DNA from 2 places in the Polaromonas aquatica genome. Region 2 is predicted to be linked to the other one. Evidence: riboswitches for the same ligand, from Rfam matches in the RefSeq annotation. Region 2 holds a riboswitch; the other holds the start of a gene.
What was found. Region 2 has a riboswitch for thiamine pyrophosphate ahead of thiC (phosphomethylpyrimidine synthase ThiC). Riboswitches for the same ligand answer to the same signal wherever they lie in the genome.
Positions count from the first base shown of each region.

Region 1 (14,964 bases), on a different contig from region 2:
CAAGCAGCGGCCGCAGCGGCTCGATGCCGCCGTGCGACGTGCGCTGGTGGAAAAAGAAGAACTTGCCGCGCTGCGCTGCGCCGCGCCGAGGAAGAAGTTCGCCGCCAGAGCCTTTTTCTGCGCCAGGTGATCGACCTCAACCCCACGTTCATCTTCGCCAAGGACCGCGCGGGACGCTTTGTCCTGGTGAACCAGGCCATGGCCGAGGCCTACGGCAGCACCGTCGAGGAAATGCTGGGCAAGGCCGAAGCGGACGTCACCGCCGATGCGCAGGAAGTTGCACGTTTTCTCAAAGCCGACCTTGAAACGATGGACACGCTGCGCGAAGTGTTCATCCCCGAGGAGAGGCTCATCGACGCCACCGGGAAAGTGCGCTGGCTGCAGACCGTCAAGCGTCCCATCGTGGCCGCGGACGGCACCGCCGACAGGGTGCTCGGCGTGGCGGCGGACATCACCGAACGCAAGCGGGCCCAGGAAGAAATCCTGCGGCTCAATGCCGACCTCGAAGAACGGGTTCGCCAGCGCACCGCCCAGCTGGAGGCCGCGAACAAGGAACTGGAGGCTTTTTCCTATTCCGTGTCACACGACCTTCGTTCCCCCCTGAATACGATTGACGGATTCTGTCAATTGATGGAGCGGGCGGCAGGGGACAAGATCGGCGACAAGGGCAAACACTACCTGAGCCGGATTCGTGCGGGAACCCAGCAGATGAGCGAACTCATTGACGGGCTGCTGTCGCTTGCCAAGCTGTCACGCGATCAGCTCCGATCCGAGGCGGTCGACCTGTCGGCTGTCTCCAGGAAGGCAGCGCAGGCATGCAGGGAGGGCGAGCCCGAGCGCCAGGCGCGGATCCAGATTCAGGACGGACTGCTGGCGCACGGCGATCCGCTTCTTCTGTCGGTCGTCATTCAGAACCTGCTGGGCAACGCCTGGAAGTTTACCGCCAGGCGGGCGGTGGCCCGGATCAATATCGGCGGCGAGCTCGATGCCAGCGGCGAGACCGTTTATTTTGTCAAGGACAACGGCGCCGGTTTTGACATGCACCATGCCGGCAAGCTTTTCGGCGCGTTCGAGCGGCTGCATTCGCATTCGGACTTCTCGGGAACAGGCCTGGGGCTGGCCATTGTGAAACGCGTGATTGACCGCCACGGGGGCCGCGTCTGGGCTGACAGCGTGGAGAACGAAGGCGCCTCCTTCTATTTCACGCTGGGGACGGTGGGCTAGGAGTCTGCGCGGCAGAAGCCGAGCAGGTCAAATGAGATGCAACGCGAGGGGAGTAACGCGGCGCTGGAGGCGTTCAAGGGCGGAGCAATGTCGATGAATTGGCCTGAGGCGTGCGCGTGGCACCCCGGGCGGCCTGTTGAGAGGCGTTTTTTCCTGTGCCTGCCCCCTCAAGCCATTCGCAAAGTGCTCATTCTGCGCAGGTTCAGCGCCAGGCACACGAGCTTGAACTCCGCTTGCACACGGTGTAGCCCTCTCATGCTGAACTGCCGGAACCCCAGCACGTTCTTGATCCAGCCGTTGGGCGGCTCGGCGATCCACTTGCGCTTGCGATAGGCGCGCCGGCCTTCCTCGGTCTGCAGCTTGGCTGCCATGGCCAGCGTGCACGGGTACGTGTTCGCATCGATCTCGACTTGCTGCTTGCCCTCGCGCCCCAGTGCCACGACCACCTCGCTGGGATGATCTTTGAGGTGCTCGAACACCGCTTCGCTGCGGTAGCCCGCATCGGCCAGAACACAGCTGGCATCGGCATCCAGGTTGGCCCTCACGGCATCGAGCATGCCGGGCTACTCGCCACTGTCAGCGGCCATGTTGGTCAGCTCGGCCGCCACGATGATGTGCGCCGTCGCGTCCACCGCCGTCTGGGCGTTGTAGCTGTAGTCAAAGCCGCCGCCGGCGCGCTTCATCACCCGGCTGTCGGGGTCGGTGAAGCTCTCCTGGGCCTTGTCCTCGGGCACGCCGAACTCGCGCTTGTAGCGCCCGCCCTTGGGCTTGCCGTCCTTGCCCCGGGGCTTGCGGTCATCATCCTGGTCGCGTCCACGCTCGATGTCCGCCTCGCGCTGGCGACTCTCCAGCCGCGCCTTGGCCGCCGCGATTTCCTGCAGCCGGTCTTGGCGTCGCGCGATCTCCGCCGGGATGTCCAGCTCCGGCTCGTTCTTCTCGGCTTCGTCGGCGGCCTTTGCTCTATCCAGCAGTGCCTTGATCTGCGCGCGCAGCTCGGCCTCGGCCTTGAGCATGCGCTCGTAGCTCATGGCCTTGTGGCGGCTGGCGTTGGCCTTGACCTTGGTGCCGTCCACCGCGATGGTGCCCAGCTTCACCAGCCCCATCTCCCGGGCCAGGTGCACCACCTGCACGAACAGCTCACCCAATTCCTTCAAGTGAAACGCGCGAAAGTCGCTCAAGGTGCGGTGGGCCGGGAAGTTGCCCGCTGCCAGCACTCGAAACGCCACGTCCTCATGCTGCCTCCTGGCCAGCTTGCGCGAGCTGAATACGCCCGTGGCGTAACCGTAGATCAGCACCTTGACCATCATGGCCGGATGGTACGGCTGGTTGCGCGGTCCGTCCTTGGCATACCGGGCATGGAAGGCCTGCAAGTCCAAGCTGTCCACCGTGTCGTTGATGAAATAGGCCAGGTGTCCTTCGGCCAACCACTCGCGCATCGAGTGCGGCAGCAAGAAGTCCTGGTCAGGCAGATAGGGCAGGTAGCTGGCAGACATCAGCCTGTAACGCCGTCGCCCCTACTTACGATGACTTCATCGGGCTTCTGCCGCGCAGACTCCTAGGCGACGGTTTTAGCTGGAAAAGTCAGGTCCTGAAGCACGCGGCCCAACTGGCGCGTGACGGCTGGAAAAAGGCCAAGGCCGCCATTCTGAGCGGCGACTACTTCATGGTGACGCTGGACGAGATCACCTACCCGCTGATCTATGGCTGGCTGCCGCTGGACGATATGTTGCATACCCTGCGTGAGCGGCCCAGCCATGTGCATGTGGTCATCACCGGTAGGCGTTTCCCGCCCGAGATCATCGAACTGGCTGACACCTTGACCGAGAGGGTAATGGTCAAGCACACGTTCCAGGCCGGCATCCCGGCCCAGGGCGGGATTGAGAATTGAGCGTCACGTATGACTAATCCTGATCCAGCAGGTTCGGCGGCATCGGCTCCCGACGCAGGTCCGGCCTTTTCCGCAGCCGAGCCGCGGTATACCGGACCATCTTCGAGCGGCGCGATATGCGTCACTTCGCTGGTGGCACGGTCGCGCCTGAAGTAATGCGGCGCCTGCTCACCGCTGCACACCACGCGCCCAGTGTCGGCTTCATGCAACCCTGACGTATAGCCAGCACTGAGCGGCGCTCTCAACTGAACAAACTGGTGAAGCAGGAGCGGATATTGACCGCCAAGGCGCTGGGCGAGCGTGAAGAAGCACTCATGCAACTCAAGGTAGAGGGACTGCGGGAAGCCGCCGAGCTGTGGGTTGTGGCGTTAGCTGACGGGCGCGAGAAGTATGTCTTCGGTCGACGCCCCTGCCACAGATGGCCTTGCCCCCCGCCGCCTGCGCGATCCAGAACCTGCGGCTGGCGGCCGGCGCCTGGAAGGGTTTCTGGGTCATGGCTGTAGCTCCGGTGCCGAACGTGTCATGCCGAGTCGCTCCAGCAGCGCGACGTCGGCGCCGGTGTCCGGGTTGCCGGTGGTCAGCAGCTTGTCGCCATAAAAAATGGAGTTGGCACCGGCCAGAAAACACAGGGCCTGCACCGCGTCACCCATTTGCTGGCGGCCTGCCGACAGGCGCACGCGGGCCTTCGGCATGGTGATGCGCGCGACCGCGATGGTGCGCACGAATTCAAACGGGTCCAGATCGGCCTGATCCGCCAGCGGCGTGCCTTCCACCTTGACCAGGTTGTTGATGGGCACCGACTCGGGGTAGGGCGTCAGATTCGCCAGTTCGGCGACCAGGCCGGCGCGCTGGCGCCGGGTTTCGCCCATGCCGACGATGCCGCCGCAGCAGACCTTGACGCCGGCGCTGCGCACGCGCGCCAGGGTGTCGAGCCGGTCCTGGTAGTCGCGCGTGGTGATGATGTCGCCGTAGAAGTCGGGCGCGCTGTCGAGGTTGTGGTTGTAGTAATCGAGCCCGGCGCTTTGCAGCGTTTCGGCGTGGCCGTCTTCCAGCATGCCCAGCGTGGCGCAGGTTTCCAGTCCGAGGGCCTTGACCGTGCGCACCAGCTCGGCGACTTTTTCAATGTCGCGGTCTTTCGGCGCGCGCCAGGCCGCACCCATGCAAAAACGCGTGGCGCCGGCGTCCTTGGCACGCTGCGCGGCCAGTCGCACTTCATGCGGCTCCATCAGCTTGGTCGCTTCCACGCCGGTGTCGAAGCGCGCCGCTTGCGGGCAGTAATTGCAGTCTTCCGGGCAGCCGCCGGTTTTGACCGACAGCAGCGTCGCAAATTCAACGCGTGTGGGGTCGAAATTTTCACGGTGCACGGTCTGTGCCTGGTGCATCAGCTCGGGAAAAGGCAGGTCAAACAGCGCTTCGATGGCCTCGACAGGCCAGCGCGCGGCGGCTTGGGGGTTGGCCGGCGCGGCCTGGCGCGGGCGGTGCAGGGTGACGGCTTGTTCTAAAACACTGGACATGGCTTATTCCTTGAAGCGATACACATTTCGTATCAAATTTTTGTCGGGATGGCGCGGCAATTTCAATCGGGTTTCCGAGGGTTCGGCTAGATTTGCAGTCTAGCCGATGGCGACTGTCGGCTGGCACGCTGCAGCAAGTTCGGTCAGGGCCTGGACCAGCTGGTCAACATCGGCGTCGGTGTGGGCCGCCGACAGGGCGATGCGCAGGCGCGCCGTGCCCTCGGGCACGGTCGGCGGGCGGATCGCGGGTACCCACAGGCCGCGCTCGCGCAGGCCTTCCATCACCGCCAGCGCCTCGTCGTTGCGGCCAATCAGCAGCGGCTGGATGGGTGTCAGTGATGGCCCGAGTTGCCAGTGGCTGCCGCGCAGGCCCGTGGCCAGGCCCTGGCGCAGGCGCTGGATGAGTTGCTGCAGGTGCTCGCGCCGCCACTCGTCGTGTTCGATCAGTTGCAGGCTGGCACGCAGGGCGCTGGCCAGCAGCGCGGGGGCGGCGGTGGCATAAATGTAGCTGCGGGTTTTCTGCAGCAGCCACTCAACAATGGCATCGCTGCCGGCGACAAAAGCGCCGGCGACGCCGGCTGCCTTGCCCAGGGTGGCCATGTAGAGCACGCGCGGCGACGCGCGCGCGCCGGTCAGTGCAAAGTGGGCCAGGCAGCCGCGCCCCTGCGGCCCCAGCACACCAAAACCGTGCGCGTCGTCCAGCAGCAGCAGCGCATCATGGCGCTCGCACAGTGCCAGCAGGGCCGGTACGTCGGCCAGGTCGCCATCCATGCTGAACACCGTGTCGCTGATGACCAGTTTGCGTTGTGCCGGGCTTTGCGCCAGCGCCGTCTCCAGCGCCCCCAGGTCGGCGTGGGCAAAGCGGTGGATTTGCGCGCGCGACAGCCGCGCACCGTCAATCAGGCAGGCATGGTTGAGATTGTCCGAAAAGATCGCATCGCCGCTACCCACCAGCGCTGGAATGATGCCGATGTTGGTGGCGTAACCGGCGTAAAAATAAAGTGCACGCGGCAAGCCGGTGAAACCGGCCAGCGCCTGTTCCAGCGTGTCGTTCGCCGCGCTGTGGCCGCTGACCAGCGGTGAGGCTGTTGCACCCACGCCGAAGCTGCGTGCGCCCATGCAGGCCGCCTCGATCAGCGCCGGGTGATGGGCCAGGCCCAGATAGTCGTTGCTGCAAAACGCCAGCATGCTCTGCCCATCAACCTGCAGCCGGGCGCCACTTTCGGGCAGCACCACACGCCGCCGGCGCCGCAGGTGCGCACGGTCGAGCTCGGCAATGCGCGCCGGAAATTCATCCAGCCAGGAGCTGGTCAGCGAAGGGTTTGTTGCCATGTCGGGGGGAGTTTGATGGTCAAGGTTCGGGCATCCGGCGCGTTCTGGTGCGCCACATTCGCCAGCAGCGGCGCACCCAGCCGCTGCTGCAAAAAATCGAGGTTGTCGTCTTGCGCCAGCATGGCCGGATCGACATGGTTGGCGACCCAGCCGGCCAGGCTCAGGCCGCGTGCGCGGATCGCCTCCAGTGTCAGCAGCGCGTGGTTCAGGCAGCCCAGGCGCAAACCCACCACCAGCACCACCGGCAGACCCAGTGCCTGCGCCAGGTCGGCGCCGGTCTCCAGCGGCGAGAGCGGTACCAGAAAACCGCCGGCGCCTTCGACCACCACGGCGTCGGCCAGCTGCGCCAGCTGGCGATGGCAGGCGACGATGTGGGCGATGTTTATGCGCAGGCCGGCGCGTGCGGCGGCAATATGCGGCGACACCGCATCTGGCAGCAGCACCGGGTTGTCCAGTGCCGCAGGCACGCTGAAGGTGGAGGCGGCGCGCAGCGCCAGCACATCGTCGTTGGCTTCGATGCCCTGGACCAGCGTGGTGCCCGCCGCCACGGGTTTCATGCCGACAACCCGGGTGTGGTGTCGCGCCAGCGCATGCAGCAGTGCCGCGCTGACCAGGGTTTTACCGACCCCGGTGTCGGTACCAGTCACAAAACAGGAGATGGCATGACGCTCAGCCATGGTGGCGTTCCTCTTCGGCCAGTGTGGCCTGCAGCGCCGCCAGCGCGCCGTGCGCCAGGTGGGCGGCGCTTTCCTCATCCATCACATAGGGTGGCATGGCGTAAATGGTGTGGCCGATCGGGCGCAGCAGCACGCCCTGTGCCATGGCATGCTGGTGGTAGCGCTGCGCAAAATGGGGGAGTACGGTGTCCACGTCCCAGGCCCAGATCATGCCCAGCCGGCGCGCATGCCGGATGCGCGCATGGCCGGTCAAGGACGCGAAAGCCTGGTCCAGTGTCTGGGCCAGCACGACGTTGTGTGCCAGCACATCGTTGCCGGAAAACAGCGCCAGCGTTGCCAGCGCGGCCCGGCAGGCCAGCGGGTTGCCGGTGTAGGAATGCGAATGCAGAAAGCCGCGTGCCGTCTCGTCGTCGTAAAAGGCGTCATACACCGTGTCGGTGGTGAGCACCGCCGACAAGGGCAGGGTACCGCCGGTCAACCCCTTTGAAAGGCAGATGAAGTCGGGCCGGATGCCGGCCTGCTGGTGCGCGAACATCGTGCCGGTGCGTCCGAAGCCGGTGGCGATTTCGTCGGCGATCAGATGCACCTCGTAGCGATCGCACAGCGTGCGCACCCGGCGCAGGTAGCCGGCATCGTGCATGGCCATGCCGGCCGCGCATTGCACCAGGGGCTCGACGATCAGGGCGGCGGTTTCGTGGTGGTGCTCGGCCAGCCAGGCTTCCAGCGCGCCGGCGGCGCGCTGCGCCACATCGGCCGCGCTTTCACCGGGCTGTGCCGTCCGTGCATCGGGGCTGGGCACGGTCGCCGCCAGCCGGACCAGCGGCGCGTAGGCTTCCCGGAAAATGGCGATATCGGTCACGGCCAGGGCGCCCACGGTTTCGCCGTGGTAGCCGCCGGCCAGGCCCACAAAACGGCACTTGCCGGGCCGCCCGGTGTTGCGCCAGTAGTGTGCGCTCATCTTCAAAGCGATCTCGGTGGCCGAGGCGCCGTCGCTGCCATAAAAAGCATGACCCAGACCGGTCAGCGCGGCCAGCTGTTCGGACAGCTCCACCACCGGCTGGTGGGTGAAACCGGCCAGCATCACGTGGTCAAGCCGGCCCAGCTGGTCCACCAGCGCTGCCCGGATAGCCGGATGGTTGTGGCCGAACAGGTTGACCCACCACGAACTGATGCCGTCGAGGTAGCGATGGCCGTCGAAGTCATACAGCCACACGCCCTCGGCGTGCGACACGGGCACCAGCGGCACGGCCTGCGACGCGTGTTGCTTCATCTGCGTGCACGGGTGCCACACATGCCGCAGGCTGCGCTCGCTCATAGCCTGGTTGTCCATGGGGAGGAGGGCTCCGGATTGAAAAAGACGATTGAAAGACGGTCCCCCGCGCTGGTCAGCCAGCGCGGCAGACCTGCACCGCAATGGCCGGGCGTTCTTCCTTGACGCGGTTGGGCGCGAAGGACAACTCCCGGCTTGGGCCGCAAGCCGGTCACCTGGATTTTAGGCGTACGTTGCCTGGCGCTTTCTAGGTTCAATGATCAAACAATGGGCAGAAGGGGGGGGCATCCGGGGCGCGGTGGCCGGCGGCTGGCTTTTGCCACGCCGGACGGCATCCTGCAGTTGAGCTATCACCGCTTCCGGCGAAGCCGCTGCGGTGATGGCGCTGATCACCGCCACACCAGCGGCGCCGCAGCGCGCAGCTTGCTCCGTCCGCGCGATGTCCATGCCGGCAATGCCCACAACCGGCACCGGCAGCAACTTGCCCCAGTAAGCCATGTTGTCGTTGCCACGGTGTGGATCTGCCCCTCGTGCGGCAGCAGCCAGGCGTGTGCCACGCCATGGACGTCGGGCTCCAGATCGCGCAGGGCCGCGGCGTCGAGCCGCTGCGGCGCATGGCCGGTCGGCGCCTTGTGCTGCAGCAGGTCCACCACGCGGTGCGCCAGCAGCAGGCTGCCGCGCCGGTGCAGTTCCACCGGCAAGCCCAGGGCCGCCACGATGGCCGGCCACAGATCCAGCGAACGCAAGCCGAGCGCGAACACGTGTTCGTCGGCCGACTCCAGCTCAGCCGTGGGGCTGAGCATGCCGGCGGCGGTCCAGCCGGCCGCATAAGGTGCCGTGCCCGGACCGCAGGCGGGCGCCTGTGGGCCCGGCGCGGGGTCAAAGACCTCGACCACATGGCCGGCCCGGCTCAGTTCGAAGGCCAGCAGCCGCCCGAGCAGGCCAGCGCCTGCGATGCCGATGTGCATGATGATGTCCTTCCTGGTCAAGCTTTGTGGATGGGGATGTAGATTTCGCTGCCGCTCTCGCGGAACTCGGCCGATTTTGCCTGCATGCCCTGGTCCAGCGCCGCGTTTTCCGCAATACCTTGTTGTGCCGCAAACTCGCGCACTTCCTGGCTGATTTTCATGGAGCAGAACTTTGGTCCGCACATGGAGCAGAAGTGGGCGACCTTGCTGACTTCCTTGGGCAGGGTTTCATCGTGGAATTCGCGCGCGGTATCCGGGTCCAGCGACAGGTTGAACTGGTCGTGCCAGCGGAATTCGAAGCGCGCCTTCGACAGTGCCTCGTCGCGTGCACGCGAAGCCGGGTGCCCCTTGGCCACGTCGGCGGCGTGCGCGGCGATCTTGTAGGCAATGATGCCCTGCTTGACGTCGTTGCGGTCCGGCAATCCCAGGTGTTCCTTGGGCGTGACGTAACACAGCATGGCGGTGCCGAACCAGCCGATCATGGCCGCGCCTATCGCGCTCGAGATGTGGTCGTAGCCCGGCGCGATGTCGATGGTCAGCGGGCCCAGGGTGTAAAACGGCGCCTCGTGGCAGTGCTTGAGCTGCTCGTCCATGTTGGCCTGGATCATGTGCATGGGCACATGGCCGGGCCCTTCGATCATGGTCTGTACATCGTGCTTCCAGGCGATTTTGGTCAGCTCGCCGAGCGTGCGCAATTCGGCAAACTGCGCCTCGTCGTTGGCGTCGGCACCGGAGCCGGGGCGCAGGCCGTCGCCCAGAGAAAAACTCACGTCGTAGGCCTTCATGATCTCGCAGATCTCTTCGAAGTGCGTGTACAGGAAGTTTTCCTTGTGGTGCGACATGCACCACTTGGCCAGGATGGAGCCGCCGCGCGAGACGATGCCGGTGCGGCGATTGGCCGTCATCGGGATGAAAGGCAGGCGCACGCCGGCGTGGATGGTGAAGTAGTCCACGCCCTGCTCGGCCTGCTCGATCAGCGTGTCGCGGTAAATCTCCCAGCTCAGGTCTTCGGCGACGCCGCCGACTTTTTCCAGTGCCTGGTAAATCGGCACCGTGCCAATGGGCACCGGCGAGTTGCGGATGATCCAGTCACGCGTGGTGTGGATGTTCTTGCCGGTGGACAGATCCATCACGTTGTCGGCGCCCCAGCGGATCGCCCAGACCAGTTTTTCGACCTCTTCCTCGATGCTCGAGGTGACCGCCGAGTTGCCGATGTTGGCGTTGATCTTCACCAGGAAGTTGCGGCCGATGATCATGGGCTCGACTTCCGGGTGGTTGATGTTGGCCGGAATGATGGCGCGGCCGCGCGCCACTTCGTCGCGCACGAACTCGGGCGTGACGAAGGCGGGCAGCTGGGCGCCCATGGGGTTGCCGCGCACGCGGGCTGCGCGTTCGGCATCGCCCAGGTACTCGGCCATCCACTCGCGCTTCGTGTTTTCGCGCAGCGCGATGTACTCCATCTCGGGCGTGATGATGCCGCGGCGCGCATAGTGCATCTGCGTGACATTGCCACCGGCGTTGGCGCGCCGCGGTGTGCGCTGCAGCCCGGCAGCCTGGGCGCGCAGGGCCGCGATGCGCTGGGCTTCTGGGTCTTGCGGATCATCGCGGTCCTGGCGGCGCGTGCCGTCATCAACCGCCTGGGCCGCACGGCCAGCGTACACCTCGGTGTCGCCGCGCGTCTCGATCCACGGCGTGCGCAAGGCTTCCAACCCGCGGCGCACGTCGATGTCGGCGGCCGGGTCGGTGTAGGGGCCGGAGGTGTCGTAGAGCGTGGCGGATTCCCCGTTGCTCAGGCTGACTTCGCGCATGGGCACGCGAAGGCCGGCATGGACCTGGCCGGGCACGTGGATCTTGCGCGAGGCGGGGAAAGGCGCGCGGGTGAGGGACAGCAGCTGGGCGAACTTGTCGGGTGCGTTCATCGGGGCATTCCTTGGCGTGCGTTGCCGCACAAAATGCTCCGAAGGTGTGGCCAGCACCAGCGCTGTGGTGTTGGTCGTTGACTGGGCCGCCGGGGACCGGTGGACAGTCAGCTCTTCTTACGTCGGTACGAACCGAATCAAGTTCACGGGTTTGGGTCGGCCATCTCAGCTGGCCGGCCACAATGGCCGGCAGCACCCCGGAGCAAGGCAGATTTTAGTACAAGCGGACGCAGGGATCCCATCCCCTTCGCAGCCATGCCGATAGCGTGCTAACCGGGGCGCCGCCGTGAAGCCGTTATGCTTGCCGCCTCCAATCCCGGGAAACGATGAAGAAAATGAATTCAGTTTTTGATTTTTCTGCTGACAGTGTGTCGGCGCTTGCGCGGGCCGACGCTGTTCGCGCGCTGGACGAAGACATGGGGGCGACCTGACCGCCGGACTGATTGATCCTGAGCTGCGCAGCCACGCCAGGGTGTTGGCGGGGCAAGCCGCGGTGGTTTGCGGCCAGCCCTGGGTGGAGGCGACCGTGTTGCGGCTCGATCCGCAGGCCGAGCTGGTCTGGCAGGTGCGCGATGGCCAGCACTGCAGCGCCAACGAGCATGATGCACAAGCTGCGCACGCTGAACCCCTGCAAGATTTTTATCGAAGCGCCGACGGCCGGCGACAGCGCCACCTGCAAGAGCTGCGCGCACTGCGCCTGGATGGCGATGAACAGGCTGGCGGGTCTGACCAGGCGCTGCAGACCTTGAGCCCCGAGGTCCAGGCCACCCCGGCGCTGGGCGTGCGTGCTCGCTTGCCGATTGATCGCATGCTGGCGTTTACCGCCGCGCAGCGCCTGGGCCAACCGGCGGCGGGGCTGGTGCCGCGCATCGGCGTGGCCTGATGCGGCTCCTCTCGGCGCGGATCGATTTTTCCGACTCGGACAACCCGGGCGGGCCGCGCTTGCGCTGTGCTTTTGGCACACCCCGCCAGACGCTGGTGGCGCACGGACTGGCGCAGGTGCGGCCGGTGCTCAATGCCGTGCAGGCCGCGGCAGCGCAGGGCTTCTGGTGCGTGGGCTACCTGCGCTACGAGGCGGCGCCGGCCTTTGACGCAGCGCTGGCCGTGCATGCGGGGCCGGTGGCGGACGGGCCGGTGGCCTGGTTCGCGGTTTACGACGAGGCGCTGCCGTGGCCGCGCGATGACGATGCCTCTGCCGGCACGGCGCAGGTGCAATGGCAGGCGGCCTGTCCCCGGCCCGTCTTTGACGCGGCGCTGGAGCGCATCCAGCGCGCCATTGCCGAGGGGGAGCTGTACCAGGTGAACTTCACCGCGCCCCTGCGGGGGGCCTTGCGCGGCGGGCCGGGCAGTGACGCGGCGCTGGCCCTGTTTGCCGCCCTGCGGCGCGCCCAGCCGGGGGGCTACGCGGCTTGGATCGACACGGGCGACGAGCAGGTACTATCGGTGTCGCCCGAGCTGTTTTTTGACTGGCGCGCAGGCCGCATTCTCACGCGGCCCATGAAAGGCACAGCCCCGCGCGGCACCACGCCCGCCGAAGATGCCGCGCAGGCCGGGGCCCTGCGAACATCGGCCAAGGAACGCGCCGAGAACGTGATGGTCGTGGACCTGCTGCGCAACGACCTGTCGCGCATCGCCGAGCCGTTCAGCGTGCGCGTACCGCGCCTGTTCCACACCGAGGCGCTGCCCACCGTGTGGCAGATGACCTCGGACGTGGAGGCGCGCACGCGCGCCGGCACCACGCTGGCCGATGTGTTTGCCGCGCTGTTCCCCTGCGGCTCGGTGACCGGCGCGCCCAAGGTGCGCGCCATGCAGATGATCCGAGCGCTGGAGCCGCAGGCGCGCGGCGTGTACTGCGGCGCCCTCGGCGTGGTGCGGCCAAGCGAGCAGGGCATTAGGGCCACATTCAACGTGCCCATCCGCACCGTCACCGTGCGCGGCGCTGCCGTTCGCTGCGGCATTGGCAGCGGCATCACCGCGGACGCCGCGCCTGACGCCGAATGGCAGGAGTGGCGCCACAAGCGCGCCTTTGTCGAGCGGGCGAGCATGCCTTTTGATCTGCTGGAAACCCTGGCACTGGAGGGCGGCCACCTGCGCCACGCCGCCGAGCACCTGCAGCGCCTGGCCGGCGCCGCCGCGCACTTTGGTACCCCGTGGGACGCGGCCCAGGTGCAGCACTGCCTGCACCAGCTGGCGCAGGCCCACCCACAAGGCCTGTGGCGCGTGCGCCTGCTGCTTGACACCCAGGGCCAGGCACGTGCCGAAGCCTTTGCCATGGACGCATCATCACCCAGGCCGGTGCGCCTGCAACTGGCCGACCGTCCGCTGATGGAGGTCCACGGCGAATTCGTGCGCTTCAAAACTACCCGCCGCGCCCACTATGACGCCTTCACGCCCATGCAGCCTGGCGTGTTCGACACCGTGCTGTGGAACGCCGAAGGCGAAATCACCGAGTGCACCCGGGGCAATGTGGCGCTGATGATCGAAGGCCGCTGGGTGACGCCGCCTCTGGCCTGTGGCTTGCTGCCGGGCGTGGGGCGCGCGCTGGCATTGCGCGAAGGGCGTTTGACCGAGGCCGTGGTGCGGGTGGAGGACTTGCCTCTGGTGCAGGGCTGGGCGTTTGTGAACAGCCTGCGGGGGTGGATGGGGGCGGAGAGGGTTTGAGCTGAATGTGAGAGTTTTTTGCTCTAGCACTGGGGGTAATCGCTGACAGCTCACTTTCTGATAGCTTCGCGCCTGGCTCGACCAGACTGGTCCAAGGAAAATCCAGAAACAAGCCCAGCCCAAAAAATCCTGATCCGTTCTTTGGTGTACGAGACCGGTTCATGTCCACGATTTCCACACTGAGTTGCACCTGTACGCCCGCAGGCCGTTGTGCGAAGTGGCGCAGCACGGCGGCCACGCATTCCGAAAGGGCGCGCTTGGCCTCGGGGGTGCTGCCTGACAGCTGGCGCAACTGGATATATACAAAGGCGTGGCGCTCGGGCGCGGTGCCGATGGCGAAGCTGTTAGTCACGACGAACCGGCTTTTGAGGTCGGCTTCGTCGGTAACCTCGGAGTTGGCTGTAACGGGCTACTTCAGCTCCGTGAGGGCCGGCGCTCAGGTCACTGGCGACACCAAATTGGTAGGCGCCGCCAGTTCGGGGGAGTCACTGCTGAAGTGCGGGCTCCGGCTTTCATGGCGCGATTGCGCTGAATGCACATTCAGGAACGAGTTCTTTGCAGCGGCAGCAAGCTTCTTTTCTGCCGCGTTCGCTGCACGCGGATGGCAGTATCCGATCGATAGCCATTGGCATTCAGCCCCGAGAATCGCACCGAACACGGACTTTCGCCGATCCAAAGCATTTTGAGCCACTGCGGAAAACCGGTCGCACAGGCAGGCAAGGGTAGCGCCACCGGGTGGAGGAGCACCATTCGCCACCGCTACGCATTACCCGCCGGAGCCAGGCTGCTGTCCCCTCGAAGCGTCGCCATTCATTGGAACGGAACACCCTCGGGGCTCATGCGGACGAACGGGGTGAAGCAGGAGTCCGTATTGGATCACCAGTCATTGTTGCGTTGGACTGACCTCCAGGACCGGGCTTCCAGATTGGTTGCGGTGGCACGAGCGCTCCGTACCAAGGGTCATTCTAGTACTGCCAATGCTCTCGGAAATAGTCAAAGTCACCTTGTGCCGTAGGTTACCTTTTAGGCCAAAAGCGGCTCTGCGCAGCCAGGCGGGAGCACGGTAGCCCTTGCGTTCCGAAGTTGACCGTCTAAAAATTGGAGCAGACCTCCCCCAATCGGAGGATGCAGCCTGGACAGACACTGGTTACTATCAAATACCCCAAGCTCAGCGGCCGGGATGAAATTTTCCGCGCTTGCATAAGCTGTGATGGTTTTGCAGCAACTTCCCTTTAACCCGATCGTCTATATTGATCCAAGGGCAATCAACCAAGGAATATACGTGGCTCAAGATTTACCTAAAAAACCGGGGCATCCCGAACATCCAGAGCATCCGAATGTGCCGCCAGGCCCGCCTCCCCATGTCCCCCCTGGACCAACACCCCCGCCTCGTCCGCCAAAGGACCGTGAGGTTGGTTAATTGTTCTGGTACGACGAATTCCCCGCACGTTTGCAGTTTGAGCTCGATGAGCTTGAGAATGCTGGTTTTGCGGTTGTCATAGACCCGGAAA
Region 1 covers NZ_JBHSRS010000016.1:47,955-62,918, reverse strand. The annotation lists gene ACFQND_RS07675 (response regulator) at 1-130, shown strand, start outside; gene ACFQND_RS07670 (sensor histidine kinase) at 127-1,224, shown strand; partial or broken gene ACFQND_RS07665 (IS1182 family transposase) at 1,392-2,717, opposite strand; partial or broken gene ACFQND_RS07660 (cob(I)yrinic acid a,c-diamide adenosyltransferase) at 2,765-3,112, shown strand; partial or broken gene ACFQND_RS07655 (nitroreductase family protein) at 3,154-3,587, shown strand; gene bioB (biotin synthase BioB) at 3,604-4,626, opposite strand; gene bioF (8-amino-7-oxononanoate synthase) at 4,726-5,958, opposite strand; gene bioD (dethiobiotin synthase) at 5,937-6,635, opposite strand; gene bioA (adenosylmethionine--8-amino-7-oxononanoate transaminase) at 6,628-7,965, opposite strand; gene ACFQND_RS07630 (thiamine phosphate synthase) at 8,128-8,403, opposite strand; gene ACFQND_RS07625 (FAD-dependent oxidoreductase) at 8,295-8,873, opposite strand; gene thiC (phosphomethylpyrimidine synthase ThiC) at 8,891-10,792, opposite strand; TPP riboswitch at 10,890-11,002, opposite strand; partial or broken gene nadA (quinolinate synthase NadA) at 11,377-11,675, shown strand; gene pabB (aminodeoxychorismate synthase component I) at 11,675-13,453, shown strand; gene ACFQND_RS07605 (ThiF family adenylyltransferase) at 14,874-14,964, shown strand, end outside.
Region 1: linked by a shared signal. The riboswitch ahead of thiC (phosphomethylpyrimidine synthase ThiC) and the one ahead of thiC (phosphomethylpyrimidine synthase ThiC) in region 2 are both predicted to bind thiamine pyrophosphate.

Region 2 (14,964 bases):
GGCGCAATGTCCCTGACTGACCTGATAGATGCGCGCCGCACGCTGCGCGCCACCCTGATCGAAGACCTGGCCGCCCGCACCGACCACGCCAAGGCCTCACAAGCCTGGCTGCTGCGCCAGCCTTGACAACCAACCCGGCACAACACCCGAGTCCTGCCTGACCCCTTTCTATCCGGAAGTTATCGTGAAACGCACACCCCTACTCACCCTTACCGCCAGCACACTGCTGGCGCTCACCCTCCTGGCAGGCTGCAACGACACGCCGGCACCGGCGCCCGAAGCGCCCGCACCCATCCTGCAGGGCAAACAGCTGCGTTTTGCGCCCGGCCACCCGCAACTCGCCCTTCTGGGCCTGGTCAGCGCCGCACCCGGCAAGGCCATCGTCGTCGAGTTGCCGGCACGGCTGGTCTGGAACGAAGAACGCACCCAGCGCATCTACCCGGCCTTTGCCGGCCGCGTGATGGCCATCAAGGCCGACGTAGGCCAGGCGGTCAAGACCGGCGCCGTGCTGGCGCAACTGGCCTCGCCCGACTTCGGCGGCGCCCAGGCCGATACCGCCAAGGCCCAGGCAGACGTCCGGTTGACGCAAAAATCCCTGCAGCGCCAGCGCGAACTCTTTGAAGCCGGCATCGTCGCCCGCAAGGACCTGGAGCAGACCGAAGCCGACGCCGCACGCTCGCAGGCCGAAAGCCAGCGCGCCGAAGCCCGCACCCGCCTGTATGGCGGCGGCAGCGGCAACGTCAACCAGCAGTTGGCCCTGCTGGCCGGCATCAACGGCACGGTGGTCGAGCGCAACCTCAACCCCGGCCAGGAAGTGCGGCCCGACCAGTCCGGCCCCGGCGTGCCCGCGCTGTTTGTCGTGACCGACCCGACCTCGCTGTGGGTGCAGATCGACGCGCGTGAATCCGAGATCGGCACGCTCAAGCCCGGCACCGCGTTCGAGCTGATCATCCCCACCCTGCCCGGCCAGAAATTCGAAGGCCGTGTCACCGCCGCCGCCGACTTCATAGACCCCTCCACCCGCACCATCAAGGTCCGCGGCGTGATCGCCAACCCGGACCGCACGCTCAAGGCCGAGATGCTGGCCACGGCCCGCATAGAACGCATACTCGGCCCGGGCGTGGTCATCCCGTCGCAGGCCGTCTCGCTGCTGGGCGCCAAACACACGGTGCTGGTGCAGGTGCAGCCCGGCGTGTTCGAGTCACGCGAGGTGACGCTCAGCTACCAGGGGCCGCGCGAGACCGTGGTGTCCGGCGGGCTGGAGGCCGGCGAGCAGGTCGTCAGCGACAACATGCTGCTGCTGGCACGCGCCTTCCGCAATGCCCAGGAAGAAGCCCTTCCAGTCGGGAATTCAGATAAGAAAGTGCCTGCACCCGGCACAGATCAAGCGCAAGCAGCTACCAAAACAGTAGCAACCCCGGCCACCGCTGCAGCGGCACCCGCGTCCAGCGCACAGGCCAAGCCATGAAGCGGCTGATCCATTACGCACTGCACCAGCCGCTGTTCATCGTGCTGGGCACGCTGCTGTTTGTCATGGCCGGTGTCATTGCCTTCAAGAACCTATCGGTTGAAGCCTTTCCCGACGTGACCGACACCCAGGTCACCGTGATCGCGCTGTACCCGGGCCGGGCCGCCGAAGAAGTCGAAAAGCAGGTCACGCTGCCGATTGAAACCGCGCTGTCGGGACTGCCGAACGCCATCCGGCTGTTCTCGCACACCCAGTTCGGCCTGTCCTACACCGTCATCACCTATGACGATGCGGCCAATGTCAACATCGCGCGCCAGCAGGTCAACGAACGGCTCAATGGCGTGGACGTGCCGCCGGGCGCGCAGGTCAATGTCGCGCCCAACGCCACCCCCGTCGGCGAGGTGATGCGCTACCGGGTGAAAGGCGACGGGCAAACCACCACGGACCTGCGCACGCTGGAAGACTGGGTCATTGAACGCGGCCTGCGCACAGTGCCCGGCGTGGCCGACGTGGTCGCCATGGGCGGCTTCATCAAGCAATATGAAGTACAGCCCGACCTCGACAAGCTGCGTGCCTACAAACTCACCTTCCAGAATTTGCTGGACGCGCTGGGGCGCGGCAACTCGAACGCCGGCGGCAGCTATGTGGCGCAGGGCCAGCAGCAGTTCGCGATTCGCGGCATAGGCCTGCTGCGGTCCGCCGACGACATAGGCCGCATCGTAGTTGCAGCTCGCGGCGGCACACCCATCCTGATCCGCGACATTGCCGAGGTAAAAATCGGCGCCGTGCCCCGCCTGGGCATCGTCGGCCAGGACCAGGACGACGACATCGTGACCGGCATCGTCATCATGCGCAAAGGGGAAAACCCAAGCGTGGTGCTCAAGGGCGTGAAGGAAAAAATCGCCGAGCTCAACGCGCGCGGCCTGCCCAAGGGCGTGCAGATCGTGCCCTATTACGACCGCACCTGGCTGATGGGCAAAACGCTGACCACGGTGTTCAAGAACCTGGTCGAAGGCGCGTTGCTGGTGTCGCTGGTGCTGTACCTGTTCCTGTCGAACATACGCGCCAGCCTGGCCGTGGTGGTCATCATCCCGCTGGCGTTGCTGTCCACCTTTCTCGGCCTGAAAATCATGGGCGTGCCGGCCAACCTGCTGAGCCTGGGCGCGATGGACTTCGGCATCATCGTGGACGGTGCGGTAATCGTGATTGAAAACATCATGCACCGCCTGTCCGAGAAAAAAGAAAGCATGAACAACTCCGAACGGCGCAACGTCATCATCGACGCGGCCACGGAGGTCGGGCGGCCCACGCTGTTCTCCATGCTCATCATCATTGCCGCGCACATCCCGATTTTTGCGCTGCAACGCCATGAAGGCCGCATCTTCCAGCCCATGGCACTGAGCGTGACCACGGCGCTGATAGGCGCACTGATCTTTTCGCTCACCCTGGTGCCGCTGCTGGCTTACTGGATGCTGCGCAAAAAAGTGCCGCACGGCGACAACCGCGTGGTGGCCAGCAGCAAGCGCCTGTATGCGCCTGTGCTCGACTGGGCGCTGACCCGCCGCCGCGCCGTGGTGGCGATCGCACTGGGCGTTTTCGCCCTGGCCATGGTGGCCGCCGCACGCCTGGGCTCGGAGTTTTTGCCCGAACTCAATGAGGGCACCTTCTGGGCCAACTTTGACATGCCCTCCAGCGTCTCCAGCGAAGAGGCCGCCAAGATCCTGCTGATGGCGCGCAAGGCCCTGAACACCGTGCCCGAAGTACGCACGGCGGTCTCCAAGGCCGGGCAGCCCGAGGACGGCACCGACCCCAAAACACTGAGCATGGCCGAGATCTTTGTGGATGTGAAACCGCAGGAAGAGTGGCGCAAGGGCCTGACCCGCGACCAGCTGATCGAGGAAATGGACAGCAAGCTGCGGGCCATTCCGGGCATAGACCCCGCGTTCTCGCAGCCGATCCGCGACAACGTGCTGGAGTCGATCTCGCAGATCAAGGGGCAGATCGTCGTCAAGGTATCGGGCGAGGACCTGAACGAGCTGCGCCGCGTGGCCGAAGCCATACAGCGCGAGATCAAGCAGGTGCAGGGCGTGCAGCGCGGCGAGATAGACCGCCTGGGCGACCTGCCGCAACTGGTGATCGACATTGACCGCGACCGCGCGGCACGCCTGGGCCTGAACGTGCAGGACATCCAGGACGTGATCGAGGCCGCGCTGGGCGGCAAGGCCGCGACCCAGCTGTGGGAGGGCGAGCGCAAGTTTGCCGTGGCGGTCAGGCTGCCGGAAAACCGGCGTGTGATTGCCAGCCTGCCGCAAACGCTTATCCCCACACCCGACGGCGGTTATGCGCAGCTGGGCAGCGTGGCCACGATACGCGAGACCAACGGCGCCATGAACATCGCCCGCGAGGCCGGGCGCCGCACCATGGCGATCGGCATCTTCATCAAGGGCCGCGACATGGGCTCGGTGGTCAAGGACATGCAGACCCGCGTCGCGGAGAACGTCAAGCTGCCGGCCGGCTACACCGTGGGCTGGTCGGGTGAGTTCGAAAACCAGGAACGCGCCATGAAACGCCTGTCCGTGGTAGTGCCGATCTCTCTGCTGCTGATCTTTGTGCTGCTGTTTGACGCCTTCAAGTCCTTCCGCATGGCAGCGCTGATCCTGATCAACGTGCCGCTGGCGTTGATAGGCGGGTTTGTCGCGCTGTGGGTCTTCTCCATACCGCTGTCGGTATCTGCGGCCATCGGCTTTATTGCGCTGTCCGGCCAGGCCGTGCTCAACGGCGTGGTGATGCTGTCGGTGTTCCAGCAGCTGCAAAACGCCGGCCACAGCGTCGTCGATGCGGTCAGGCTGGGCTCCATGCAGCGCCTGCGCACCGTGCTGATGACGGCCATGCTGGCGGCGCTGGGCCTCTTGCCCATGGCGCTGTCACACGACATCGGCTCGGAGACACAGCGGCCGCTGGCCATCGTGATCATTGGCGGGCTCATCACCGCCACACTGCTGACCCTGGTGGTGCTGCCGGCGCTTTATGTGTCCTGGTTTGCCAACGACAAAAAGCCCGAGCCCGACAACGACGCGGCCGCTTCCGAAATAGCGGCATAAGGGCGCGGGCCATAAACGACGCCCCGAAACGACGCCCGGGATGACAGCAATCTGCTGCCATCCCGGGCGCGCGTATAGTGCATTTTCGAGACACAGGACAACTCCAGAATGCAGCACGCCCACTCCATTGACCATCTGCAGCACTCCCATGTATTTGACGAGGGCAACCCGCTTGTAGAACGCAACACCCTGTGGGCCGTGGTGCTGACGGCCGGCATGATGGTGATCGAAATCACCGGCGGCTGGATGTTCAATTCCATGGCCCTGCTGGCGGACGGCTGGCACATGAGTTCGCACACCCTGGCGCTGGGCCTGTCGCTGCTCGCCTACGTAGCCGCGCGGCGCTTCGCCAATGACAGCCGGTTTGCTTTCGGCACCTGGAAGATAGAGGTGCTGGGCGGCTACACCAGCGCCCTCCTGCTGGTGCTGGTGGCCGGGCTGATGCTGTACCAGTCCGTTGAACGCCTGATCGCCCCCACGCCCATCCAGTACAACCAGGCCATCGTGATTGCCGTGGCCGGCCTGCTGGTCAATTTCGCCTGTGCGTGGCTGCTCAGGGGCGGCAGCGGCCACCATCATGGGCACGGGCATCACGATCACCACGGCCATGACGCACACGGCCACCATGGCGACCTGAACCTGCGCTCGGCCTACCTGCACGTTGTCGCCGATGCTGCCACCTCGGTGCTTGCCATCCTGGCCCTGATTGGCGGCAAGCTCTGGGGCGCCAGCTGGCTGGACCCGGTCATGGGCATTGCCGGCTCCGGCCTGGTTGCCGTCTGGGCTTACGGCCTGCTGCGCGACTCCGGCCGCGTGCTGCTGGACGCCGAGATGAACGCGCCCGTGGTCGCTGAAGTCAGGGAGGTCATTGAAGCCAGCCCCATCAAGGCCACGATCTCCGACCTGCATGTGTGGCGTGTCGGCAAAGGCAAATACGCCTGCATTCTTTCGCTGGCCACAAGCGAAGATGCCGAACCGGAGGATTTCAAACGGCAGCTGCGCATCCATGAAGAACTGGTGCACATCTCCATCGAAATCAACCGCCAGCCGGTTTCAGCTTGAATCAGTTTTTTCGCGCTATATAAATCATAGCTAGCCGCGCGCGAATGGCGGCGGCCCCGGGGCTTTTATATTAAAACCAGCTGCAATCCGCTGCGCGCGGCCTGCTCCGGGTCTGCTGCCAGCGTCACCGCGCTGACCACGGCCACACCATCCACACCACAAGCCATCACGCCCGGCAGCAGCGCCAGCGAGATGCCGCCAATCGCCACCACCGGGTAAGGCGCGGCCTGCGGTGCCCAGAGCTTCAGGCGCTCCAGGCCCACCGGCTCGTAAGGCATCACCTTGAGGGTGGTCGGGTAGATCGGGCCAATCGCCAGGTAGGACGGCTGCACCGCATGCGCCCGCGCCAGTTCTGCAGGGGTATGCGTGCTCAGGCCCAGCCGCACACCGGCCTGGCGCAGGGCAGCGATATCCGCAAATCCCAAGTCCTCCTGGCCCAGGTGCACACCGTAAGCGCCGGCAGCCAGCGCCAGTTGCCAATGGTCATTGATAAAAACCTGCGCACCCGGCACCTTGCGCCCGGCTTGCACGGCAGCGTTAACTTCCCGTTCAATCGCGGCAGGCGTATGGTCAGCCGCCTTGATGCGCAGCTGTATGGTGCGCACTCCCCAGCCGAGCAGGCGTTCAACCCATGCGGCAGTCGGGACAACAGGATAAAAACCAATCGGGCTGGTAAGCGGCGCGAATGCGGTGGTGTTCATGAGGAACTCAAGAGGAATGCCAGAAAGGCACGCCCACAGTGGAGGTAGATGCCTGCGCTGCGGCACGCTCGGGCATGGGGGTTGATTCGTACGCAGCGCGGCCGGCAGCCACACCATCGGCAAAGGCGCGCGCCATGCGCACCGGGTCACCGGCCTGCGCCACGGCGGTGTTGAGCAGCACGGCATCAAAACCCAGCTCCATCACCTGTGCGGCATGCGAGGGCCGGCCCAGGCCGGCATCCACAATCAGCACGGCGTCCGGCAGGCGGCGGCGCATGGTCTCCAGCGCATACGGGTTCAGCGGCCCGCGGCCCGTGCCAATAGGCGCGGCCCAGGGCATCACGGCGGCGCAACCCGCATCACGCAGGCGCTGGGCCATCACCAGGTCGTCGGTGGTGTAGGCAAACACGGCAAAACCTTCTTTTGCCAAAACCGTTGCGGCCTGCAGTGTCGCCACCGTGTCTGGCTGCAAGGTGTAGTCGTCGCCAATCACCTCCAGCTTGATCCAGGTGGTCCCAAAAATCTCGCGCGCCATCTGCGCCAGCGTGATGGCCTCTTCGGCGCTGTGGCAGCCCGCGGTATTGGGCAGGATGTGGCATTTCATGGCCTGTATACGCTGCCAGAAACTGTTGCCGCCGCCGCTCTCGGGCTGCAGGCGGCGCAGGCCCACGGTCAGCACCTCGGTGCCGGAAGCGACCACAGCATCGCTCAAAACCTGAGGCGAAGGGTAATGCGAGGTGCCGAGGAAAAACCGGCTCGACAAGGTGGTGCCCGCGACGGTCCAAGGCTGGCCGTGCGCGATAGAAGGTGTTACAGGTGTTGTCATTTCAAACGTTTCGATGGGGCAGTGCAAGCAGATGCCGCGGAGCTGGCTCTGCCAGTCTGCGGGCATCGCCCCCTGCAAGGGGGGAAGGTGCTACACGCAGTGAGCATCCGACGGGGGTGTTCCACTGTTATCCACCCGTTATTGGTGTCACGATGTCTATGCGGTCACCGTTTTGCAGGGCGCGCTCGGGCCATTGCGGGCGCGGCACAAAGCTGCTGTTGATGGCGCAGGCAAACGCGGTTTGCAACTCGTAACCATGGGCCAGCAGCAGGGCCTGCAAGGTGGCAGCAGCGGTTTCAATGCGCTTGCCGTTTAGCGATATTTCCAGTGAATTCATGGTGCTCATGGCGGTCTGTGATACCCCGATTGTCTCAAGCCAGCAGTTTATGGGCCAAATCGTCCACCAGCGCAGGCGCGCACAGATACCCATGGCGGTAAAGGCCATTGATGTGCCACACGCCATCCCGCAGGGCAATCGCGGGCCGGTGGTCGTCCAGCGCGGGGCGCAACGCGGCGTTCATGCGCAGCACACGCGCCTCGCCAAAAGCCGGGTGCAGGCTGTGCAAGGCACTGGCCAGCTCCAGCACCGAACGCACCGTCACCGGCCCGGTATCTTCCGATTCCAGCTCGGTCGCGCCGACCACAAACTGATTGCCGGGCCGCGGCACAACGTACAGCTGGTAGCGCGGATGCATCAGGCGCACCGGCCGCTGCAGCGTCACGCCGGCGCATTCAACACGCAACACCTCGCCGCGCACACCGCGCAACTGCGGCCACTGCGCCTTGCTGCCTACACCGCGCGCATCAACCGTCATATCCAGCGCATGCGTCTGGCCGGCGCAAACCATGCTGCGCGCCTCCACCCGCTCAACCGCCTGCCCCTCGTGCCATTGCACACCGAGGCGATCAAGCTCGACGGCCAGCGCGGCCATCCACTGGTCGTTGGCCACCTGGCCCTCACTTTCCAGGTAAAGACCGCCGCCGAAACGGCCTGCCAGCGTCGGCTCGCGCTGTGCCAGCGCTGCCGCATCAAGTGTGTGTACCTGCGACCGGCTGGCATCCGGCAGCTTGTGTTGCAGCAGGCGTGTGAAGTGCTCCAGTGAAGCCTGATCAGGTGCGTGGGCCACCACCAGCGAACCTTGCTGGCGGAAAAAAACCGGCTCGGTACCGGACGCCGCAAGCTCGGCAATCCACTGCGGCCACAACAGCATGGAGCGTTGGCCCAGTGCAAACACCAATTCGTCAGACACGGCCAGCTCGGCCAGCGGCGACAACATGGCGGCGGCCGTCATGGACGCCGTGGCCAGGTCATCGCGCCGGCGCGCATCAAACAGGCTCACGCGGCACCCGGCCCTGGCCAGGCGCCAGGCGAGTGTGCGGCCAGCCAGGCCGGCTCCGGCGATACCGATGTGAGGTCTGCTCATGGTTTCTGCGTTTCTTTCAATCAGTTTTTTTCAGGAATAAATCTCGCTGCCGCCCTCACGAAACTCCCTGGCCTTTTCTTCAAAGCCGGTGTCTATCTGCTTGATGGCGATCACGGCAGACGCGGGTGCAAGGGTTGTGCTGGCGGGATTGAGCCGCGCAAATTCGCGCACCTCCTGCGAGATTTTCATCGAACAGAACTTGGGTCCGCACATGGAGCAGAAATGCGCCACCTTGGCGTTCTCTTTAGGCAAGGTTTCGTCGTGGTAGGCCATGGCGGTGTCGGGGTCAATCGCCAGGCGGAACTGGTCTTCCCAGCGGAACTCAAAACGCGCTTTCGACACCGCGTTGTCCCACATCTGCGCGCCCGGGTAACCCTTGGCCAGGTCGCCCGCATGCGCGGCAATCTTGTAGGCGATCAGGCCTTGTTTCACGTCGTCGCGGTTCGGCAGGCCCAGGTGTTCCTTTGGCGTCACGTAGCACAACATGGCCGTGCCGTACCAGCCGATGTTGGCCGCGCCCATGGCGGACGAAATATGGTCGTAGCCGGGCGAGATGTCGGTGATCAGGGGCCCAAGCGTGTAAAACGGCGCCTCATAGCAGGCCTCCAGCTGCTTGTCGACGTTTTCCTTGACGAGCTGCAGCGGCACATGGCCCGGGCCTTCAATCATCACCTGCACATCGTGCTTCCAGGCGATCTGCGTGAGTTCGCCCAGCGTATGCAGCTCGGCAAACTGCGCTTCATCATTGGCGTCTGCAATCGAGCCGGGACGCAGGCCGTCACCGAGCGAGAAACACACGTCATAGGCTTTCATGATCTCGCAGATCTCTTCAAAACGCTCGTACAAAAAGCTTTCCTTGTGATGTGACAAACACCACTTGGCCATGATGGAGCCGCCGCGCGAAACGATGCCGGTCAGGCGGTTGGCCGTCAGCGGCACATAGGCCAGGCGCACGCCGGCGTGGATGGTGAAGTAGTCCACGCCCTGCTCGGCCTGCTCGATCAGCGTGTCGCGGAAGATTTCCCAGGTCAGGTCCTCGGCCTTGCCATTGACTTTTTCCAGCGCCTGGTAAATCGGCACCGTGCCGATGGGCACCGGTGAGTTGCGCAAGATCCATTCACGCGTTTCATGGATGTTCTCGCCGGTCGACAAATCCATCACGGTGTCTGCGCCCCAGCGGATAGACCAGACCAGTTTGTCGACTTCCTCTTCAATCGAAGACGTCACCGCCGAGTTGCCGATATTGGCATTCACCTTGATCAGGAAGTTGCGGCCGATGATCATCGGCTCGCTCTCGGGGTGGTTGATGTTGTTCGGGATCACGGCGCGGCCGCGCGCCACTTCGTCGCGCACAAATTCGGCGGTGATTTCCTTGGGGATAGCCGCGTTGAAGGAATGCCCCGGCTTGGGCAAACGCTCGGTGGCCAGGCGTTCGGCCAGTTGCGCGCGCACCAGGTTTTCGCGAATGGCGATGTATTCCATCTCCGGCGTGATGATGCCTTTGCGCGCGTAATGCATTTGCGACACATTGGCGCCGGCCCTGGCGCGGCGCGGCACGGGCGCGTGTTTCATGCGCAGTGCAGCAAGTGCGGGGTCATTCAGGCGTTCACGGCCATAGGCGCTGCTGATGCCCGGCAGGGCCTCGGTGTCTGCACGCTCATTGATCCACGCGCCGCGCAAGGGCGGCAGGCCGCGCGTGATGTCAATCGTTGCCGCCGGGTCGGTGTACACGCCCGAGGAGTCAAACAGGCGAATCGGGGGATTCGGTTCACGGCGCGGCTCGCCGCGGCCCTCATGCACCAGCGTATCGGTCAGGGTGACTTCACGAAAGGGCACACGGATATCAGGCCGCGAGCCCTCGATGTAAATCTTTGCAGAGCCGGGAAAAGGCGCACGCGTGATGCGGCTGGTGAGGTCGTTGGTATCAACAGTAAGACGGGTCTTGGCCATGGTGTTCTCCAGAAGGTAGGTACTGCGAGACGCAGTACTGAGGTGCCTGCTGGGGAGCCGGGAGTTCCACTGGTGGCGTCTGGAGGTGGCGACGCTACGGAGTTCCGGTGCCAATTGCGTTGTTCCCTACGCGGGGATGATCCCGATCAGGTTCAGCGGGTCTCGCATACTGCGATCTCAGCCATCAACATTTCCTGGTGGAAACATCCCTGGCACCCCGACAAGCTGAGACCATTGTAGGCAGGCCGGGGACGCATGGCAAATGACCGGCCGCAATAACGTCGCCCCCCGGCTCCCTACCCCTTCAAGCAGGGGCCGCGGAACTGGCTTCGCCAGGCCGCAGGCGCCGTCCCCTGCAAGGGGAAAAGGCACTACACGAAGTGAGTGTCGGTAGGGGTGAACAATTGCTTTAACTTTACAAACCATCACCGCCGCGCAATGGCGCCTATACACAGGGCCCGCACACTTGATTCCAACCTGAAGCCAATTCCGGATATCAGGCATCTTCTCGAAAGGAAGCTCTCCATGAAATTCGCTATCAAACCTTCTGCCTCCATCAACAGCTTCATCCTCGCCGGCCTGCTGGCAACCGTGGGAGCCAGCGCCATGGCACAAGGCGCGCCCACAGCACCGCCTGCCGGCCCTCCTGCGGCAGGCAAGTCCGCCGGCCCCGGCCACGCCGGTGACCGCATGGCACGCCATGACCCGGCAAAGATGCAGGCATGGATCGCCAAACGCCAAGCCGAGATGAAAGCCAAACTCAAGATCACCCCGGCGCAGGAAGGCGCCTGGAGCACCTACACGGCGGCCATGCAGCCGCCTGCACGCGGCGCAAGGCCCACGGCCGAGGACCGCGCGGCATTCGCCAAACTGACAACGCCTGAGCGCATCGACAAAATGCGCGCCATGCGCACCCAGCGCATGACGGAAATGAGCGCCGCCATGGACAAACGCGGTGACGCCACCAAGGCGTTTTATGCGGCCTTGAGCCCCGAGCAGCAAAAGGTGTTTGATGCAGAGCACATGCGGCATGCCCGGCATGGTGAACACCACGGCCCCGGCCAGAAGAAAGGCTGAGCCCCGAGGTTGAGCGGCCTGGGGCCGCTGGTTAACAAGTCAACGCAAGCAACTGGGCCCACACCCGTCTCTTTCATGAGGCTGGTGTGGGCCTTTTTAACGTCCTTATCTGGCCAGCAGCGTTTTCAGCTCCCCGCTGGCAATGAGTTTTTCCAGGTCTGTCGCGCCGCCCACCAGCGTGCCGCGCACAAACACCATGGGCAGGGTCGGCCAGCCGGTCCACATCTTCAGCGCGCCACGCTGACGCCACAAACTGAAATAGCTGCCATAACCCAGGTAGTGGTGCGCGACGCCCGCAGCATCCAGCGCCTTGCGCGCCCTTTTGACAAAGGGGTTGACGCCCATGCCTACAACCACCACATCATTCGCGGCCACAGCCGCCTGTACTTCCTGCACGATGGCCTGCTGCCAGCTTGCAATCCTGTCCTGGATGGCGGGGTGGATATGCGCGTCGTCAAGCAATGGGCGTGGCATGTGAAATCCTTGTGTGTAGGGCAAAGGCGCAGCATAACGTGCCGCCATCCCCAAAAGCAAAACGCCCGGGCACTGGAAAGCGCCGGGCGTTTGTGTCATGGCCTGCACGCAGGCCGGACCCAAAAGGCTAGTTGGCAGAGCCGCCGCTCTTTTGCGGGACCTTCGCGGCACCGCTGGCAGCCATCTCCTCACGCTTGGCCTTGCGGGCAGCACGGCGCTCATCGCGCTTGGCCTTGCGTTCGGCAGCGGTCATTTTGCTGCCTACGTTTTTGGTGCCCGGGTTGGCGCCCGGCGACGCAGCTGACCCGCCATCTGTGCCGGATTTGTTGACATTCGGGTTGATTTCCGACTTCACTTCGGCGCGCGTGGTGGTCGACATGCCCGCAGCCGGGGCAGGCCCTGCGCCACCCTGGGTGCCGGATTTGACGTCAGCAGACTGCGCGGAGGCCAAACCAGAGGCGGCCATCATGGCAGCCAGAAGAATCGACATTGTTGACTTTTTCATTTGTTATTTCCTTGGTTTAAAAGAAGAGGGACCCACAAACTCCGAAGCCCCTGCCGAGAGGCCTTTTGATTGCCCCGCCTGCAATTTAGTTTGCCGCCCAAACTTCCCCCGTGGGCGCTCAGGCTGTGATCGTGTAGGACCGCCTTCCGTGCCGAAACACGAAAGCCGCCTGGATGCGGCTTCTACGTCTGCCTTATTGCGCCTGGCCGGGGAGGTTCCCTGAGCCCTGCACACCGGCTGACGCGCGGCCGGCAGCATTGGCGGGCAGCGCCCGTTGAATGCTGTTATCAGCACGCGCGGCGGCATTGCCCACCGCATTGGTGGCGCGCGTGGCCGCCCGCTTGGTGGCGCCGGCCGCCTCGCTGAGCGCGCCTTTGACGCCTCCCGATGTTTGCGTGGTGGCTCCCGCCTTGACATCGTTGTTGCCGCTCATGCCGCCCCCAGCCGACCCGTTGTTGGCTTCGACACCCGCCCTGGCGCGCACATCAGCGCCAATATTGGCGTTCATGCCGGTACGCACCCCGGTATCGGGGCCGCCCTGGGCATGCGCGGCAAAGGCCAGCGCGCCCGTCAGGGCCATGGCAACAGAAAGGGATCGCATTAAGAATTTGTTCATTTCTAACTCCTTGAAGAAACCTGAGCAGGGCAGAGCGGGTCATGATCTCCGGAACCAGGCAGAAACCTTGCAAAAGCACCAGAACAGTTGGCGCCACTGCAAAGGCCGAGGCCAAGCCGGGCATGACTTGCTTCAATTTAGGCGGGAAACCGGGATCGGCTTATCGGCGGGTCGCGCCCAGACGCGTAGGACAGCGCGCTTTACACAGGGGACCGGCACCACGCGCCCAAAGACCTTACAGCCAAAATTAGCTTGTGGTCCTACACCCACCCTGCCGCCACCAGCGTAACAATGGCGTATTGATTTTTCACGCTGGCTCCCGTTTTTTCCCGGCCGGTTTATTGCCTCATGCCCAACCCCGAATCCCTTATCAAAATCAGCAAGACGGTCAGCGTCGTGGTGACGCCCACCGCCGATACCGACGTGATGGTCGCCGCACAGGAAGCCCTGGCCATGGCGGCCAGGACCTTTTCCATCAAGGTGCTGACGGTCAACATCCACAAGGGATTTACATTTTTCAACCGCAAGTTCATCCTGCCCGAATTGCGCGAAGCCGTGCGCAGCGTTGGCGCCGATGTGGTCTTTCTGCAGGAGGTCACGGGCAGCCACGCCAAACACCCGGACAAGTTCGACAACTATCCCGACTCCCCACACTACGAATTCCTGGCCGACACCATCTGGCCGCAGTTTGCCTATGGCCGCAATGCCGTCTACACCCATGGCGACCACGGCAACGCCATCATGTCCAAGTTTCCCATCGTGCGTTATGAGAACCACGACGTGTCCATCAGCGGGCCCGAAAGGCGCGGCCTGCTGCACTGCGAACTGCACATCCCTGGGCACAAGGTGAACGTGCATGCCATCTGCGTGCACCTGAGCCTGACCGAGGCGCATCGCACCAAACAAATGGACATGCTCTGCCAGCTGGTGCACAAGGCCGTTCCCGTCCACGCGCCCCTGGTTGTGGCCGGCGACTTCAACGACTGGCGGCACCGCGCGCACCGCCAGCTCGCAGAGGGCGCCGCCCTTCATGAAGTGTTTGTGCAGGCCCACGGACACCCCGCCCGGACCTTTCCGGCACGCCTGCCCCTGCTACGGCTGGACCGCATTTATGTACGCAACGCCATAGGCCACGCGCCCATGGTGCTGCCCAGCAAACCGTGGTCACACCTGTCTGACCACGCCCCGCTTGCAGCGGAGATTGCGCTTTAACTCCCCGCGGCGGCCCCGGGAGCAAAACGCCAATAACACAAAAGACCCGAAACACTGTATATTAATACAGTGTTTATTAAATCCGCACGCCACATGCCGGTCTTCTACCCGTCCGGTCTGGCGACCCTGGCATGACCGACTTTCTGCTGGCGTATCGGCACCTTCGCCTACAGCGCTGGCAGAACTATCCGGGACAGGGGCGCCTCCAAGTGGTGAAGCAAGGAGTTTTTGTATGGGCGTGATGAATGACCTGCTGACGAACGACCTCTTCCCGCAAGCCCTGCTGCCGGTAACTCTGCAGGGCCCGACGGACCTGGAGGGCTTTCGCCGCGCGGCACGCGCCCTGCTGGCAAGGCAGGTGCTGCCCGAGCAGGTCAGCTGGCACAGCACCGGTACGGCAGGCATGGAACTGACCGGCGACAGCTCCAGCATCGGCATGCCGGCGCAGCACAGCGCCTTCAGCGATGCACCCGCCGTCGGCGTGCCGCCCGAGTTTTTAACGCTATGCCAAAGCGTGGTCCTGCACAGCGACCCCAACCGTTTCGGCC
Region 2 covers NZ_JBHSRS010000018.1:567,467-582,430, reverse strand. The annotation lists gene ACFQND_RS11210 (TolC family protein) at 1-126, shown strand, start outside; gene ACFQND_RS11205 (efflux RND transporter periplasmic adaptor subunit) at 185-1,468, shown strand; gene ACFQND_RS11200 (efflux RND transporter permease subunit) at 1,465-4,569, shown strand; gene dmeF (CDF family Co(II)/Ni(II) efflux transporter DmeF) at 4,678-5,631, shown strand; gene thiE (thiamine phosphate synthase) at 5,697-6,332, opposite strand; gene ACFQND_RS11185 (thiazole synthase) at 6,340-7,158, opposite strand; gene thiS (sulfur carrier protein ThiS) at 7,286-7,504, opposite strand; gene thiO (glycine oxidase ThiO) at 7,530-8,582, opposite strand; gene thiC (phosphomethylpyrimidine synthase ThiC) at 8,613-10,532, opposite strand; TPP riboswitch at 10,639-10,762, opposite strand; gene ACFQND_RS11165 (Spy/CpxP family protein refolding chaperone) at 11,058-11,609, shown strand; gene ACFQND_RS11160 (glutaredoxin) at 11,715-12,083, opposite strand; gene ACFQND_RS11155 (hypothetical protein) at 12,211-12,588, opposite strand; gene ACFQND_RS11150 (hypothetical protein) at 12,782-13,204, opposite strand; gene ACFQND_RS11145 (endonuclease/exonuclease/phosphatase family protein) at 13,631-14,416, shown strand; gene ACFQND_RS11140 (TIGR03915 family putative DNA repair protein) at 14,649-14,964, shown strand, end outside.